DNA from 3 places in the Wukongibacter baidiensis genome. Region 3 is predicted to be linked to each of the others. Evidence: riboswitches for the same ligand, from Rfam matches in the RefSeq annotation. Region 3 holds a riboswitch; each other region holds the start of a gene.
What was found. A riboswitch is a leader RNA that binds a small molecule or an ion and turns the genes downstream of it on or off. The one in region 3 is predicted to bind glycine.

Region 1 (3,289 bases), 2.7 Mb from region 3:
CCAGTATCCTTTTTGAGCTGGGAATGGAGGCTTTAGCCTAGGCATACCTCTTTCACCCTCTAAGGAGGCAATAAGAGCTGTTTCTTCACCACATACAAAGGCTCCGGCACCAGCCTTTATCCTTAGATCAAAATCAAATCCTTCTTCACCAAGTATATCCTTACCTAAGAAGCCCTTTTCTCTGGCTTGTTTGATAGCTATTTCAAGGCGAACTATCGCCAAAGGATACTCTGCCCTAACATAGATAACACCTTGCTTTGCACCTATGGCATATCCTCCAATAATCATACCCTCAATCAAACTGTGGGGATCACCCTCTAGGATACTCCTATCCATAAATGCACCTGGGTCTCCCTCATCTGCGTTACAAACAATATATTTAGTTTCTCCTGGAGATTTCCTAGCCGCATTCCACTTGAACCATGTCGGGAATCCAGCTCCACCTCTGCCCCTTAGTCCAGATTTCTTAATCTCTTCGATTACCTCATCGGGACTCATTTCTTTAATACATTTTTCAGCGGCCTTATATCCGTCATCTTTCATATATTCTTCTATATATTCAGGATTGATGATTCCACAATTTCTTAGGGCAATTCTTTCTTGTTTATCCAATATATCTTGATCATTCCCACTAATAACATACTCATGGGCTACTTCTTTTCCCACTATATGCTTTGTTATTATCTCTGTAACCATCTCTGGATTTACCTTTACATAGGTGATCTTTTCATTCTTCTCGTCTATAACATCCACTATTGGCTCTAGATGGCACATTCCTATACAGCCAGTAAGTGTAAGCTCTACATCAAGACCTTTATTCTTTATTTCATCTTCAAATTCCTTATGAACTTTATTTGCTCCCGCTGCAATACCGCAGCTTCCTTGCCCAATAACTATCTTCATACTCTACACCTCCTGACCTTCTTTTTTCTTAATATCCCTTACAATTTCCTTTGCCTTGTCAGGTGTAAGGTTTCCATAGGTTTCTCCGTTAATCATCATAACCGGTGATAAACTACAACAGCCAAGACAGGCAACATTTTCTAATGTAAATAAATCATCATTTGTGGTTTCACCTTCATTTATACCAAGTTCATCACAAATGGCCTCTTCAATAGCCTTTGATCCATTAACATGGCAAGCAGTCCCTTGACATAGCATGATAACAAATTTACCTACAGGTTCTAGTCTAAACTGAGTATAGAAGGTTGCTACGCCTAGTATCTTAGATGGCTTTATTCCCGTCTCCTCAGCTACATAATTTAAAGCCCTGCGAGGCAAATAATTATATATTTCTTGTACCGCCTGAAGAATACTAATAAGACTCCCAGACACACCCTTATATTTTTCTAGTACAGGATCTAACTTTTTAAGATCAATCTGAGGATCACTCATATTAGATTGCTTTTTCCCACAACAGCATTGCATTTGTTTCCACTCCTTTCAAAATATATACGTGAAATGAATATTAAAACTTCAATCCCATATTGTCACTCTGATTATTTTATAATCACGATTACCACATTTGTGAAAAAAACCACAATTTTTGCCATAGGTAATCTTTTTGCTTTCTCATTAGCGTTTCCTATCCGTTTAGAAAAAAATATGAATGACATCCACAATAAAACGTCACTCATACTTCTCTGTTTCTTTGCCTGAGAGATTCTACAAGAGAGATGTTTTGTATTGCTCCTTCGGCGCCTATAAGGTCTTTCCAGAGTTCCATCCGATAGCGATCCTTTTGCCTGAAAGATTCTATATAGATTGAGAGAGGCTATATATTGCTTCTTCGGCTCCCCTAGGGGTATCTCTCGCTACCATCACATGGATAACTATGAAATTTTCATTCAATTACGAATATTTATTAACTTCTATATATATTATCATGTTTATCGAAAAATTTCAATATTTGCAAGAAGATAAGTAAAATTTTTCATGGTTTATTAATTTTTTTACATATACAATGAATATTTGTATGCAATTACAGGTTTTTAGGCAAACGTTATCCTAATTTTTTCTAATTATTTTATCAATTTTGCAATTTAAACTTTTAAAAATTTCATTTTCATCACAAATCCCATTAGTTATTTATTAATCACTGTGTATGAATAATCTTTTTGTGTACTATTTGTTCGCTGGTTTCTCCATGATTTGACATCTTTGTATAGCTCATGTATAATCAAAATGATGAAAACAAAATGAAGGAGTAGATTGACTTTATGAGAAGATTATTTTTTAACATTGTTAAGTAGAGGAAATAAATAATTCTAGAGAAAGCTTTTGAGGCGTCTAAATAGTATGCCTGTTTTTTTGATGCTTTCTTTGACAATGTTGAAAATTAAGATTTGCATAGGGTTTTATCTATAGTTAAACAACATCAAAATATATTTCAAAGAAATTAGTGAAGATTCCTATTTTCTTGCATTGAAAATTATTGTATTTCTAAATTGTTTAGCTATATAAATATTAATTATAGACCATGCTGATTTTATGCATGGTTTTTTTATATTCAATTTGATTTATTCTGTCAGCACTTGGATTGGATATAAATTAATAGTTTAACCCCAGAGGCGATTTTAATCGCCTCTATTTTTTTGTTTTCAATTCCATTAAAAGCTAAGGAGGTGAACCCATGCCGATATTTACTGAAAACTTCAACGGGACTTTTAAAAACTAACTACAGGTAAGGTGTTGTATATGATATTAAAAATAAAAACTACTAATTCTATTTACCTTGCCTGGACAATTTCGGGAGGTAAGGTAAATGAGTCAGTTAACATTAAATTGGGAGTTATTCGAAGAAAAGATTGATAGTGTAGAGAGGTATTGCTCAAGCTGTGGAAGGAAGGTTATCTTCTATGATTCTATGGTAAGAAGACACAATGCTAATGGCAAAAATATATATAAATACGCTATATATAAATGTGAAAAGGGACATACGTGGAATAAAATTCTGAACAAGTATCTTTCAAATAAGTCAAATAGCCTTAGTGATCCTGATTCCCTTGAACAGAATGGATATCTTAAGGATGAACAATATAAGAATGAAGGTGCCCCAGAGCTGAGGATTGATAAATTCTCTATTTCAGAATACAGTGAAAAAAATATCGATAGGATAGATATTTTTATCAAGAATTACAACTATAAGGTTAGATTGGATAAGCTTTTAAGTGAAAATCTAACAGATACAAGTCGAACTCAAATACAACAGAGGATTAAAGATTCTCAAATATTAGTAAACGAAAAAAAATCTAAGGCTAAATATTTTATAAGAGACAAGGATAAAATC
Region 2 (3,289 bases), 1.7 Mb from region 3:
CAAAGCTCTATACAATTTCAGATAGAGTAAAGGATGTAAATATAGCAACATGTTTACCAATGGCAGATTATGAATACTTTAGTGATCCAAAATATAAGGACAGCTTTCTTATGGAGGGATGGTTTTATAGCCCGGGTATGAGAAAGGCCCATAAAAATAAGACGGTATCCTTTATACCAAATCACCTGCACATATGTGCAATGAAGAGACTTGCCCATAGAAGGCCCAATGTTTTTATCGGAACGGCATCTACTATGGATAAGCATGGATTTATATCATTATCATTAAGTGCCACCTATGAAAGGGAAATGATTGAAAACGCTGATTTAGTTATTTTAGAAGTAAACCCTAATATGCCTAGGACCTTTGGAGATACAATAATCCATGTAAGTGAAGTGGATTTTATAGTGGAAACCAACTATGAAGTCCCTGAAATACCCGTTTTAGAGCCATCGGAAAAGGACAGAATTATAGGGAAACATATTGCAGATCTTGTAGAGGATGGATCAACAATACAGCTTGGTATAGGAGGTATTCCTAACGCAGTTGCAGCGGAGCTTATGAATAAAAAGGACTTAGGTATACACACGGAAATGTTTACCGATGGTATGGTAGATTTATATGAGGCAGGCGTAATTACGGGTAAAAAGAAAACACTTATGCCGGGAAGAATGGTTGCTACCTTTGCTCTGGGAACGAAAAAACTATATGACTTTATAGATGACAATCCAGCAGTTAATATTCTTAGAGGCTCATGGGTAAATGACCCCTATATAATAGGGAAAAACTATAAAATGGTATCCATTAATACTACCCTTGAAATCGACTTAACAGGTCAGTGCTGTTCAGAATCTATAGGACATATGCAGTTCAGTGGAACTGGAGGTCAAGCGGATACAGCCATAGGTGCACAAAACTCACCCGGTGGCAAGTCAATAATTGCACTCTATTCCACGGCAAAGGTCAGAGTTCCAAATAGCAGTGAAAGAAAAACCATATCAAAAATTGTTACGAGGTTAGCTAGAGGGGCTGCCGTTTCATTATCTAGAAATGATGTTGATTTCGTAGTTACTGAATACGGCGTTGCTGCTTTAAGAGGAACATCGATTAGAGACCGTATAGAAAGACTTATCGGAATAGCCCATCCAGACTTTAGAGATCGGCTAAGGGAAGAGGCAGAAGAGCTTATGATGTGGTAGGTTTTTATGCGATTCAAGGAATTGAAATGTAAAAGATTTATTGCAATTTCTATATAAAAATTTATAAATATTCAAAAATATGTTGATTTTTGCAATGGCTTTGTGCTAGAATCATTCTATATCTAAACACATATGTAGAGATTCCAGTGAAGATTTTAACTTATACACATCAAAAATCCCCAGAATCATCGGATATTTTGATATGTATAAATTAGGTTTTACTAGGAACTCTCTCTAATTTAATATCCTGGATGAAGGTGGCGGAAGTAGTGAATATGACCGCTATTGGACAGACCTCTGGAGAGACTCAATTGAGCACCGAAGGGGAAAGCCAAGAACATTGGTGAAACTCTCAGGTAAAAGGACAGGGGATTAAAACATTAAAGAAGATCATGCAGTTTTTGTGCAGTGTAATAACCCTGCCTATTAATCTTCTTTAGTCTAATCCTGTTTTTACTGAGACTATATCACTATGATGTAGTCTCTTTTGTATTTGAAGTCATTTCTTTAATAAAAAATAAGGGGTCCAAGGGAAATTAATCTTAAAGCTACAAATAGCCAATGATTATTGTAAGAGGGGGAATTTAAAGTGAAAGCAGTTATTACAGTTATAGGAAAGGACAAGATAGGAATTATAGCAGAGATTACTTCAGTTTTAGCGGAGAATAAGGTTAATATTTTGGATATCAGCCAAACGATTTTACAGGATTATTTTACTATGATAATGATTGTTGAGCTTGAAAAGACTGATATTAGCTTTACTATGCTAAGGGAGAAGCTCAACGACGCTGGTGGAAAAATAGGGATGTCGGTAAAAATACAGCATGAAGATATATTTAATGCAATGCACAAAATATAGTAATGGGGGATGAAATAAAATGAGCCAATTTAATAACATAATGGAAACCATACAAATGATTGAAAAGGAAAAGCTGGATATAAGAACTATTACTATGGGCATATCCCTATTAGACTGCTGTGACCCTGATGGAGAAAGGGCCAGAAAAAAAATCTATGACAAAATAACACGATATGCCGAGAAGCTAGTGGAGACTGGAGAGATTATTGAAGAAAAGTATGGTATTCCAATAATTAATAAAAGAATATCAGTAACACCAATCGCATTAGTTGCAGGAGCAAGCAATGATGACAATTATGTGGAGTTTGCTAAAACATTAGACAAGGCTGCAAAAGATGTAGGAGTTAACTTTATAGGTGGCTTTTCAGCCCTTGTGCAGAAAGGATATTCGAAGGCAGACAAAATACTTATAGAATCAATACCTCAGGCCTTGGCGGTGACCGAAAGGGTGTGCTCATCTGTAAATATTGGAGATACAAAGTCTGGAATAAATATGGATGCTGTTAGGGATATGGGGAAGATAATCAAAGAAACAGCATACCTAACAAAGGACAATGACAGTATAGGATGTGCAAAATTTGTAGTTTTCGCCAATGCCGTTGAGGACAATCCCTTTATGGCAGGAGCTTTTCATGGAGTTGGAGAGGCTGAGTGCGTTATAAACGTAGGGGTTAGTGGACCCGGTGTTGTTAAGGCAGCCTTAGAAAAGGTAAGGGGAGAAAGCTTTGACGTTGTTTCTGAGACCATAAAGAAAACAGCATTTAAAATAACGAGGGCAGGACAATTAGTTGCTATGGAAGCTTCGGAAATGTTAGGTGTTCCCTTTGGGATACTGGATTTATCTTTGGCACCGACGCCGGCAGTAGGAGATAGCGTTGCGAGGATTTTAGAGGAAATGGGAATCGAGACCTGTGGGGGGCATGGAACCACTGCAGCTTTGGCGTTATTAAATGATGCAGTTAAAAAAGGAGGCATCATGGCATCATCCCATGTAGGAGGATTAAGTGGAGCTTTTATACCTGTAAGTGAAGATGAGGGAATGATAAACGCAGTTCAGACAGGTGCCCTTAACCTAGAAAAATTAGAGGCAATGACCTGTGTCTGTTCTGTAGGACTTGACATGATAGCAATACCTGGAGATACGCCGGAGACTACTATATCAGCCATTATTGCCGACGAAGCTGCAATAGGAGTTATAAATAAGAAAACGACAGCAGTAAGAATAATTCCC
Region 3 (3,289 bases):
TTTGTGATATTGCAAGTCTTCTTGCCTTTGTAGTGTTTAATTTACAGAACTTAACCTTACCTTCATAACTTTCTGCAAGTGCCTCAATATCAGGCATAAGAGCCTTGCATGGCTCACAGCCATCACTCCAGTAGTCTACAAGTACAAAGCCATCAGCCTTTAGTACTTCTTCTTCAAAAGTGTTCTTATCAACTGCTAACATTCTAAAAACCTCCCTGTAATTTATTTGGGGATATTCGCTTTTTATTTTTAGTAATTCCAAGGGGACAAAGCGATTATCTGTATATAATACGATAGTCATCTTACATTCTGGAGATTTAACAGCCAACATTTTAGGGATGTTAAATCTTTGGAATGTAATAGATTTTTCGTAATTTATATATTATTCATGAAAAGCATTTTCAATATATTTTTCAGCTTGAACTGCTGCTATTGCTCCATCAGCTACAGCTGTTACTACCTGACGAAGTGACTTTTGTCTAATGTCTCCAGCTGCAAATACTCCACCGATGTTTGTCTTCATGTCATCATCTGTTATTATATATCCTCTATCATCCATATCTATCATATCCTTAAATACATCGCTTAGAGGTAGATATCCAATGAATGGGAATATTCCAAATGTACCATCATCTTCGTGAGCTTGATATTCTGTTAATTCACCAGTTTCTCTATTCTTAAGAACTATTGATTCTACAATTCCTTCACCTTTAATTTCTTCTGGTGCTGAATTCCAGATCCATTCTATCTTGTCATTCTTAAATGCCTTTTCTTGGATAGATTTAGCTGCTCTTAATGTATCTCTTCTATGAACAACTGTAACCTTTCTTGCAAACTTAGTTAAGTACATTGCTTCTTCGATAGCCGAGTCTCCTCCACCGATTACAAATACTTCTAGGTCTGTAAAGAAGTCAGCGTCACATGTAGCACAGTAAGAAACTCCCTTACCAGTTAATTCTACTTCACCTGGAACTCCTAATTTTCTTGGAGTTGCACCAGTTGCGATAATAACTGTCTTTGCGCGGTACTCTTCTTTTTCACCCTTAACAACCTTAATTTTACCTTCTAGGTCAACTGAAACTACAGCGTCTATCTTTCTTTCTGCTCCAAACTCTTCAGCTTGCTCTACCATTCTAGCTATAAGGCTTGGTCCAGTAGCCTCTCTGATTGAACCAGGATAGTTTGCAACCTCATTTGTAGTTACAATCTGTCCACCAGTCTTACCTTTTTCTAAGATTAGAGTTTTCATTTTTGCACGGGCAGAATATAGTCCTGCAGCAAGACCAGCTGGCCCACATCCAACGATCAACACGTCATATAAATTCTCCATAATAGAACCTCCCTCTTTAATAATTAATGATTAAAATTCCTCTGTAATTTTTTAGGTTAAGTTGATTCTTTGAGTTTATTAATGAAATTTCATTTAACTGTCTAATATTTATTTAATACCTTTATATAAGGTTTAACCTACATTTCTAATAAAACTGATCCATACTTTGGATCGCTCCATCAATTAAGTTGAAATCAATAAGCCTAAAATCCTCTAAGATCTCCTCAGTCCATCTTGGCGTCTTTTTACCTTCGATGAATTTTCTTGCTGTATTCCCACTAGCTTCAATAATTTCCAAGGATTCAATATCTAGTTTTCCTTTTTCAGCGCTGATTGCCACCGACTTAAATGGTGTCTCATTCGGCTTTATACTGCCCGACAAAGGATGGGTTAAAAGCTTGTATCCTTCATGTATTTTATTTCTGACAAAAGATAATATTTCTAAGTAACTAGCTTCCTTCAAATAGATTATATCCATCTTTTCATTATATTTATCATAAACCAAAACGTTATTTGTTATTATTGTTTTTTTCAAAAATTTCACCTCCCGCATTTTTACATATACAGGTTTCAAGGAAAACGTTTTTCTAGCCTTGTTTGCTAGTTCCTGATTATTTGATTTATTAGGGGTGTGTCAATTTTACAAATTATATACTGTATCGAAACTTTATCCGCTAATGTGAATTCAACTCTATTCCAAAGCTGAAAACAATAAATATGTACTATTATCCTTTAGCCATTTTTAGATATATTATTCACAAAATGGCAACAAAAAAAGGAGCAATGGCGAATAATGTTTGCCAGTTGCTCCTCTGTCTTATACCTGAGAGTTTCTTTCAAATTCAAATAGAAATCGAAATTGCCCCTTCGGTGCCATATATAAATAGCATACATGGCTTTCCAGAGATCTGTCTAGGTACGGTCCTTTTGCCTGAGAATTTCACTATGACGGGCATTGTCATAATTTACACCTTCGGCGGCCAATATATATTGGCTCTCTCCCGAGCCCTTCATCCAGTACTTATATTCAATTTTTTTATACTTTTTAAATTGCTATAACTTTCTTCTATAGCCATTATATAATATTGTCAAAAGTTTTACAATATAATTTTTTAATAAATTTATAATTTTTATTAGAATTTATCTTTTTTTGTTTGAATCTGTCGAACACTTTTGCTTAAATCGCATTAGATTTTACTCTGTAATAAAGAATATTGCTAGGACTCCGGCTCCGGTGTGTGTGCCAATAGTACATCCTATATCTGCTTCAACTATTTCCGATGGTTTAAATTCTTTTATTACTAACTCCTTCAGATTCTCCAACCCTTCTTTGTTGGCAGCATGACCCATAGCAATTCTAGTTCCTTCTTTTAAGCCACTTTTTCTACAGATCTCTACCATTTTTTTATACAATTTCTTGTTTCCTCTTACCTTATCAATAGGTTCAACCTTACCATCAATAATTCCTAAAATAGGTTTTACATTTAACAAAGTACCTAGAGCCATCTTTCCAGTGCTCAATCTTCCATTTTTATGTAAGTATTTCAAAGTATCTACTGAAAAGATTTGCTGAGCTCCTTCAATCATTTCTCTTATCTTTTCTAATATTTCATCGAGTGGCTTACCTAACTCGTCCATTTCAGCTGCTCTTGTTACAATCATTCCACATCCATATGCCAAGGATCTGGAATCGAATACGTAAATATTCTCTCTATTCATTTCTTCTTTAGCCATTACTGCAGATTGATGTGTTCCACTTACTCCCCCTGAACCGTTTATAATTATAATGTTCTCATATCCGTCTTCAAGAGCTTCTTCAATAGCTTTTTTAAAGTCTATAGGTGTTACTTGAGAGGTTTGAGGTATTTCTTCAACAGTCTCAAGCTTTTTATAAAATTCTTCAGAACTTAAATCTACACCGTCTCTATATTCCTCTGTTCCAAACCTAACCGTCAATGG

Region 1: another riboswitch for glycine. It lies ahead of nuoE (NADH-quinone oxidoreductase subunit NuoE); the one in region 3 lies ahead of R9X47_RS05235 (GrdX family protein).
Region 2: another riboswitch for glycine. It lies ahead of R9X47_RS12435 (ACT domain-containing protein); the one in region 3 lies ahead of R9X47_RS05235 (GrdX family protein).

What each region holds. Positions count from the first base shown of each region.
Region 1 is NZ_CP138202.1:3,797,276-3,800,564, reverse strand. It holds gene nuoF (NADH-quinone oxidoreductase subunit NuoF) at 1-903, opposite strand, end outside; gene nuoE (NADH-quinone oxidoreductase subunit NuoE) at 907-1,428, opposite strand; glycine riboswitch at 1,642-1,720, opposite strand; glycine riboswitch at 1,724-1,824, opposite strand; gene R9X47_RS17180 (S4 domain-containing protein) at 2,765-3,289, shown strand, end outside.
Region 2 is NZ_CP138202.1:2,753,420-2,756,708, reverse strand. It holds gene R9X47_RS12440 (acetyl-CoA hydrolase/transferase family protein) at 1-1,199, shown strand, start outside; glycine riboswitch at 1,487-1,577, shown strand; gene R9X47_RS12435 (ACT domain-containing protein) at 1,789-2,058, shown strand; gene R9X47_RS12430 (PFL family protein) at 2,078-3,289, shown strand, end outside.
Region 3 is NZ_CP138202.1:1,094,398-1,097,686, forward strand. It holds gene trxA (thioredoxin TrxA) at 1-202, opposite strand, end outside; gene trxB (thioredoxin-disulfide reductase) at 383-1,330, opposite strand; gene R9X47_RS05235 (GrdX family protein) at 1,476-1,865, opposite strand; glycine riboswitch at 2,240-2,344, opposite strand; gene R9X47_RS05240 (DegV family protein) at 2,525-3,289, opposite strand, start outside.